2 regions of the Streptomyces sp. NBC_01296 genome follow, and region 2 is predicted to be linked to the other one. Evidence: riboswitches for the same ligand, from Rfam matches in the RefSeq annotation. Region 2 holds a riboswitch; the other holds the start of a gene.
The links. A riboswitch is a leader RNA that binds a small molecule or an ion and turns the genes downstream of it on or off. The one in region 2 is predicted to bind ZMP and ZTP.
Positions count from the first base shown of each region.

Region 1: linked by a shared signal. The riboswitch ahead of OG299_RS09010 (bifunctional 5,10-methylenetetrahydrofolate dehydrogenase/5,10-methenyltetrahydrofolate cyclohydrolase) and the one ahead of glyA (serine hydroxymethyltransferase) in region 2 are both predicted to bind ZMP and ZTP.

Region 1 covers NZ_CP130720.1:1,917,182-1,920,987, reverse strand. The annotation lists gene OG299_RS09020 (RNA polymerase sigma factor) at 1-535, opposite strand, end outside; gene OG299_RS09015 (class I SAM-dependent methyltransferase) at 762-1,523, opposite strand; ZMP/ZTP riboswitch at 1,631-1,727, shown strand; gene OG299_RS09010 (bifunctional 5,10-methylenetetrahydrofolate dehydrogenase/5,10-methenyltetrahydrofolate cyclohydrolase) at 1,801-2,646, shown strand; gene OG299_RS09005 (NADH:flavin oxidoreductase/NADH oxidase family protein) at 2,991-3,806, shown strand, end outside.
Region 2 covers NZ_CP130720.1:3,669,622-3,673,427, forward strand. The annotation lists gene trpS (tryptophan--tRNA ligase) at 1-925, opposite strand, end outside; gene glyA (serine hydroxymethyltransferase) at 1,120-2,388, opposite strand; ZMP/ZTP riboswitch at 2,424-2,514, opposite strand; gene rocD (ornithine--oxo-acid transaminase) at 2,661-3,806, shown strand, end outside.

The DNA of each region.
Region 1 (3,806 bases), 1.8 Mb from region 2:
GGGTCTCGCCCTCGTCGGCATCCTTGGCGCCGGTCTTCTTGGCCGCGGCGGTCTTCTTCACCGCGGTCTTCTTCGCGGCGGTCTTCTTGACCGTCCGCTTCTTCGGCTCGGCGGCGGCGTCGGCCGTCACCTCGTCCTCGGTGGCCGCGGACGGCGAAGCGGATATCGCCGCCGCGGTGGCGGTGGCCGGGCTGGTGGCCGAGGCCTTGCGCGCACCGATGGGGCGCGGCGCGGCGGCCGCCTTCTTGGTCACGGTGCGGGCAGGCGCGGCGGCAGCCTTGCGGGGCTTCTTCGCGGCGGCCTTCGTGGCGGGGGCGGCACTGACGTGCAGCGCGACACCCTCCTCGTCCAGGACCTGGTTCAGGCTGCGCAGGACCCGCTTCCACTGGTCCACCGGGATGCGGCCGGCCTCGAAGGCCTGGCGCACGTCGTCACCGTTGATGTGACCCTGCTCGCGGCCGCGCTCTACGAGCGTGACGAGGGCCTCCGATTCGGCGATCTCCGGAGGGAACGTACGGGACGGGCTGAGCGACACAAGGAGCCTCTCGTTGCGAACAGATAAGGAGTGGGCGGGACATCATCGCGCGGACTCGGGAAACAGACCCGAGGGGGGTCTGTATTCCGGGGCCGCGCGAGGACGCCTGTCGGTTCATCGCATGCCCGAGTCGATTCGTTACGCGCTGAATTGAGTGACCTGCGCCACGCTGTGGGCGCGCAACCGATCGGCCGTGGATCCGTCCGCGCCTCCGCCGCCTTTCCCGTCAGCCCGTTTTGCGGGCTTCGATAAGGAAACGGGCGGTATGCGCCACGAACGGACCGTCGTGTTCGATCTGTTCGTGGAGCTCGCGCAGCCGGTCCCGGTACTGCCCGACCGTGAAGCCGGGCACCATCCAGATCACCTTCCGGAGAAAGTAGATCACGGCTCCGATGTCGTGGAACTCCGTGCGCAGTCTTTCGGAGCGCAGATCGACGACCTCGAGACCGGCCTTGCCGGCGTCGGAGACCGCATCGTCCGGGTGCCGCCCGCGCCGGACCTCCTCCGGCTGGGGCCCGAGGAAGTACTCGACGAGCTCGAAGACGCTCGCCGGCCCGACCTGCTGCGAGAGGTACGTTCCGCCCGGACGCAGGACCCGGGAGATCTCCTCCCACCAGATGGTCACCGGGTGACGGCTGGTGACCAGCTCGAAGGCCTCGTCGCCGAACGGCAGCGGCGGCTCGTCGGCGTCCGCGACCACCACCGCGCCGAGCGGGTGCAGCAGCCGGGTCGCCTTGTCGATGTTCGGCGGCCAGGACTCGGTGGCCACCATCAGCGGGGGCAGGGTCCCCGCCCCGGCGAGCACCTCCCCGCCGCCGGTCTGGATGTCCAGGGCCGACCGGACCCGGGCGAGGCGCTCGCTCATGAGCCCCTGGTAGCCCCACGAGGGGCGCTGCTCCGTGGCCCGGCCGTCGAGCCAAGAGAAGTCCCAGCCGTCGACGGAGACGGACTCGGCTTCGGCGACGAGGTGATCGAAAGTACGCGTCATGTCTTGATCGTCCCAGGTGGGGCGCCGGTGATCCACCGGTTTGACCGGATCTCATCCTTGCCGGGCCGCCGCGGGATCCGGCCGGGCCGGCGAGGTCCATTAGAGTGGAGCCGGGCCGTGACTGGCGTTCGGGTGGATCACCACCGGGGAGCGGCCCGGCGTACGTCCCACGTACGTCGACTGCCGCGCGCCTGGGCGAACCGCGAACCGCGATCCGCAGCGACGCTCAGGAGACCCCGTGACGACTGCCCAGACTGCCACCACCTCTGCTCAGCTGATGGACGGCACGGCCCTCGCCCGCCGCATCTCGGAGCAGACCGCCGCCTACGCGGCGAAGATCACCGAGCGCACCGGTACCGCTCCCTGCCTCGCGACCGTGCTGGTCGGCGAGGACCCGGCGTCCGTCACGTACGTACGGATGAAGCAGAACCGTTGCGCCAAGGCCGGGATCACCTCCCGCCACGTGGAGCTGCCGGCCGAGACCACCACCGAGGAGCTCGTCGCCGCCCTCACGGCTCTCTCCGAGGACCCGGAGATCAGCGGCATCCTGCTGCAGCACCCGGTCCCGCACCACATCGACGAGCGCGCCGCCTTCGAGGCCATCGCCCCCGGCAAGGACGTCGACGGGGTCACCATGCACTCCTTCGCCGCCATGGGCTTCGGGCTGCCGGGCTTCGTCTCCTGCACCCCCGGCGGGATCATGCGGCTCCTCGCCGAGTACGACGTGGACCTGACCGGCAAGCACGCCGTCGTCGTCGGCCGCAGCGCGATCCTGGGCAAGCCGGCCGGCATGCTCCTGCTGGAGCAGAACGCCACCGTCACCTACTGCCACTCCCGCACCGTGGACCTGCCCTCGATCGTGCGCCAGGCCGACGTGCTGGTCGCCGCCGTCGGCAAGGCCGAGTTCATCCGCGGCGAGGACATCAAGCCGGGCGCCGTGGTCCTGGACGCCGGCTACAACGAGGGCAACGTCGGCGACGTCCACTTCGAGTCGGCCGCCGCCCGTGCCTCGCTGATCACCCCGGTCCCCGGCGGCGTCGGCCCGATGACCATCGCCGTCCTGCTGGAGCAGACCGTCCAGGCGGCCGCCGCCCAGGCGGGGCTCGCGCTCGCGGAGCTCTGACCCGCCCCGCACCCGCGCACGGTGAACGCCCCGGGCCCTTCGGCCCGGGGCGTTCCACATCCCCGGGTGTCCGGTTCCTTACGCCCGCCGGCGCCGGTGGGACCGGTGCGCAGCCGCCAGGCCGGGCCCGGCGGCGGGCGCGCCGACGGGTCCGGGCCCCGACGTCCCGCGGCAGCGACCAGGTCGTCGCGGCGGTGCGGTCGCGGCCTCCCCCCGGCCTCCTCCCCAAGCGCCTCAAGGGACCCACAGGTGCGCAGCACCGGCCGAGGGGCCGGCGAACCGGTTGACGCAGCAGCCTGACGCAGGCTCGGGAGGGAGCGGTATGTTTTGCGCCGGGGCGCGGGATGACACGTGCAACACGTTTCCTGGGGGAACTGCTGATGGACCTGTTCACGCCACTGGAGTTGCCCAACGGGACGGCCCTGCCGAACCGCTTGGCGAAGGCGGCCATGGAGGAGAGCCTCGCCGGGTCGGGCCAGCTGCCGGACGGGCGCATCGAACGGCTCTACCGCCGCTGGGCCCAGGGCGGCGCCGGGCTGCTGATCACCGGGAACGTCATGGTCGACCGCCGGGCGCTGACCGCGCCGGGGACGATCGTCCTCGACGCCCGCTCCCCGCTCGACCCCTTCCGCCGCTGGGCCGAAGCCGCGTCCTGCGGCGGCGGCCGGGTCTGGATGCAGATCAACCACCCCGGCCGGCAGGTCGGCTCGGAGATGCCCGGCACGGCCTGGGCGCCCTCCGACATAGGGGTGAGCCTCGGCAGGCACACCAAGCGCTTCGCCCGCCCCACCGCGATGACCGAGGCCGACATCGAGGCCACCGTCGCCCGGTTCGCGGTCACGGCCCGGCGGGCCGAGGAGGCCGGCTTCGACGGGGTGCAGATCCACGCCGCCCACGGCTACCTCCTCAGCCAGTTCCTCTCCCCGCTCGTCAACCGGCGCACCGACCGCTGGGGCGGCAGCCTGGAGAACCGGGTCCGGCTGCTCACCGAGGTCGTCGGCGCCGTCCGCGCGCAGGTGGACCCCGGCTTCGCGATCGGGGTCAAGCTCAACACCGCCGACTTCCAGCGCGGCGGCTTCGACACCGAGGAGGCGGCGCAGGTCCTCGCGGTCCTCGGCGGCCTCGGCGTCGACCTCGTCGAACTGTCCGGGGGCAGCGTC
Region 2 (3,806 bases):
CCAGGATGGAGTCCAGCGTCTCCGGGTCGTCCAGGTATTCCTGGGTGCGCTGCTTGAACGGTGTGACGAAATCGACCATCACACCGGCCAGGTCCGTCTTCAGCGCGCCGTAGCCCTTGCCCTCGTACTTGGCCTCGAGGGCGGGGATCGACTCCCCCGTGAGGGTGGAGTAGATCGTGAGCAGGTTGCTGACGCCGGGCTTGTTCTCGGCGTCGAAGCGGACCTCGGCCTCGGTGTCGGTGACCGCGCTCTTGATCTTCTTCTCGGTGACCTTGGGCTCGTCGAGGAGGTTGATCAGGCCCTTGGGGGACGACGCGGACTTCGACATCTTGATCGTCGGGTCCTGGAGGTCGTAGATCTTCGCGACCTCCTTGACGATGTGCGCGGCGGGGAGGGTGAAGGTCCGGCCGTAGCGCTGGTTGAAGCGCTCGGCCAGGTCGCGGGTCAGCTCGATGTGCTGGCGCTGGTCCTCGCCGACGGGGACGGCGTTCGCCTGGTAGAGCAGGATGTCGGCGACCTGGAGGATCGGGTACGTGAACAGGCCGACGGTGGCGTTGTTGACCCCGCCCTTGGCGGACTTGTCCTTGAACTGGGTCATCCGGCTGGCCTCGCCGAAGCCGGTGATGCAGTTCATGACCCAGCCGAGCTGAGCGTGCTCGGGAACGTGGCTCTGGATGAAGAGCGTGCAGCGCTCGGGGTCGAGACCGGCGGCGAGGAGCTGCGCGGCGGAGAGCCGGGTGTTCGCGCGGAGATCCTTCGGATCCTGCGGCATGGTGATCGCGTGCAGGTCGACCACCATGTAGAAGGCGTCGTGCGTCTCCTGCAGGGCGACGTACTGGCGGATGGCTCCGAGGTAGTTCCCGAGGTGGAACGAACCGGAGGTGGGCTGGATACCGGAGAGCGCGCGAGGACGATCAGAAGCCATGGCCCCATTCTCTCAGGTACCGGAGCCGTGCCGGGCCGCACCTGACCGATTCCCGGGCCCTGCGCCCGGACCCCGCGCCCCGAACGCCGGCGGGCCGGATTTCAGCCGTCGACGTTCGAGGACCGGGTCCGGGCGGAGCCCGGGGAACCGTGCAGGGCGGGCAGGGGGCTGCTCCGCGCAGCGGGCGGGACCGGTCAGGCGACCGGCAGGCCCGGGGCCGGGAAGGCCGACAGGAGATCCGCCACCTCCGCGCGGATCGCGGACAGGGCCGGCTCGTCCGACTTCGCGGCGGCGTCCACGGCTCGGGAGATCCAGTCCGCCACCGCCGGCATGTGCTCCACGCCCAGGCCCCGCGACGTCAGCGACGGCGTGCCGATGCGGATGCCCGACGGGTCGAACGGCTTGCGCGGGTCGAACGGGACCGTGTTGTAGTTCACCACGATCCCCGCCCGGTCCAGCGCCTTGGCCGCCACCTTGCCCGGGACGCCCCGCGAGGTCAGGTCCATCAGGATCAGGTGGTTGTCCGTACCGCCCGACACCAGGTCGAAGCCCTTGGCGAGGAGGGCCTGCGCCAGGGCCTTGGCGTTGGCCACCACCGCATGCGCGTACGTCACGAACGACGGCTGCGCCGCCTCGTGCAGCGCCACCGCGATGCCCGCCGTCGTCTGGTTGTGCGGACCGCCCTGGAGGCCCGGGAACACTGCCTTGTCGATGGCCTTCGCGTGCTCCTCCCGGCACATCAGCATCGCGCCCCGCGGGCCGCGCAGCGTCTTGTGCGTGGTCGTGGAGACCACGTCCACGTGCCCGACGGGCGACGGGTGCGCCCCGCCCGCGATCAGGCCCGCGATGTGCGCCACGTCCGCGACCAGGATCGAGCCCGCCTCCTGGGCGATCGAGGCGAACGCCGCGAAGTCGATCGTGCGCGGCAGCGCCGTACCGCCGCAGAAGATGATCTTCGGGCGCTCGGTCAGCGCCAGCTCGCGCACCGCGTCGTAGTCGATCAGGCCCGTCTCGGCGGACACCCCGTACTGCACGCCCCGGAACCAGGACCCCGTCGCCGAGACGCCCCAGCCGTGCGTCAGGTGCCCGCCCATCGGCAGGGCCATGCCCATCACCGTGTCGCCGGGCTTCGCGAAGGCCAGGTACACCGCGAGGTTCGCCGGCGAGCCGGAGTACGGCTGCACGTTCGCGTGGTCCACCCCGAACAGGCCCTTCGCCCGCTCGACGGCCAGCGCCTCGACGCGGTCGATGTTCTGCTGGCCCTCGTAGTAGCGGCGGCCGGGGTAGCCCTCGCTGTACTTGTTCTGCAGCACCGTGCCGGAGGCCTCGAGCACGGCGGCGGACACGTAGTTCTCACTGGGTATCAGGCGCAGGGTCTGCGCCTGCAGGGATTCCTCGGCGGTGACGTAGGACGCCAGCTCGGGATCGGTGGCGAGAAGGGCGGGGTGGCGGCTCGCGCTCATGGCGGCTCCTCCGGGGTCGATGTCAGATCTCGTCCCCGCGAGGCCCAGGCGAGCGGCCCTGTATGCGGTCGTGCGCGCACGACTCCCCCGGAGTTGGTTCTCCGTACGCCAGTCGCCGTGCGTGCCGCCCACCTTAGCGGGCGGTCCACAGGAAAGGTTTCCCCGTCCGGTGTACGAGCGACGTATAGCCGTATACAAGGTGATGTGACGCCGGTGGCACCACCCTCGTCACCCCTGTCACCCGGCCCGCCTGACCGACGATCGGAGACCCCGTGTCGACAACTGCTGATGCCATGCGTTCCGCCGAGGCCCACAGCGCGCACAACTACCACCCGCTGCCCGTCGTCGTGGCGTCCGCGGAAGGCGCGTGGATGACCGACGTGGAGGGCCGCCGCTACCTGGACATGCTCGCGGGCTACTCGGCGCTCAACTTCGGCCACGGCAACCGGCGTCTGCTCGACGCCGCCAAGGCGCAGCTGGAGCGGGTCACCCTCACCTCGCGGGCCTTCCACCACGACCGGTTCGCCGACTTCTGCACCGAGCTCGCCGCGCTGTGCGGCAAGGAGATGGTGCTGCCGATGAACACGGGTGCGGAGGCCGTGGAGACGGCGGTGAAGACCGCGCGCAAGTGGGGTTACGAGGTCAAGGGCGTCCCGGACGGACAGGCCAAGATCGTGGTCGCGTCCGGCAACTTCCACGGCCGGACGACGACGATCGTGAGCTTCTCGACGGACCACGAGGCCCGCGACCACTACGGGCCGTACACACCGGGCTTCGAGATCGTCCCGTACGGGGACCTCACCGCGCTGGCCGCGGCCGTCACGGCGAACACCGTGGCCGTGCTGCTGGAGCCGATCCAGGGCGAGGCGGGGGTGCTGGTGCCGCCCGCCGGGTACCTGCGGGGCGTACGGGAGCTCACGCGCGAGCGGAACGTCCTGTTCATGGCGGACGAGATCCAGTCGGGGCTGGGCCGGACCGGGAAGACGTTCGCGTGCGAGCACGAGGAGGTCGTGCCGGACGTCTACGTCCTCGGCAAGGCGCTGGGCGGCGGCGTGGTCCCGGTCTCGGCCGTCGTCGCCGACCGGGACGTGCTCGGGGTGTTCCGGCCCGGCGAGCACGGCTCCACCTTCGGCGGCAACCCGCTGGCCTGCGCGGTCGCCCTGGAGGTGATCGCGATGCTGCGCACCGGCGAGTACCAGCAGCGTGCCACCGAGCTCGGCGACCACCTGCACCGGGAGCTGAACCTGCTGGTCGGCGGGGGTGCGGTGACCGCCGTACGCGGGCGCGGGCTGTGGGCGGGCGTCGACATCGCCCCGGGGCACGGCACGGGCCGGGAGATCTCCGAGAGGCTGATGGAGCTGGGCGTGCTGGTCAAGGACACGCACGGATCGACGATCCGGATCGCGCCGCCGCTGGTG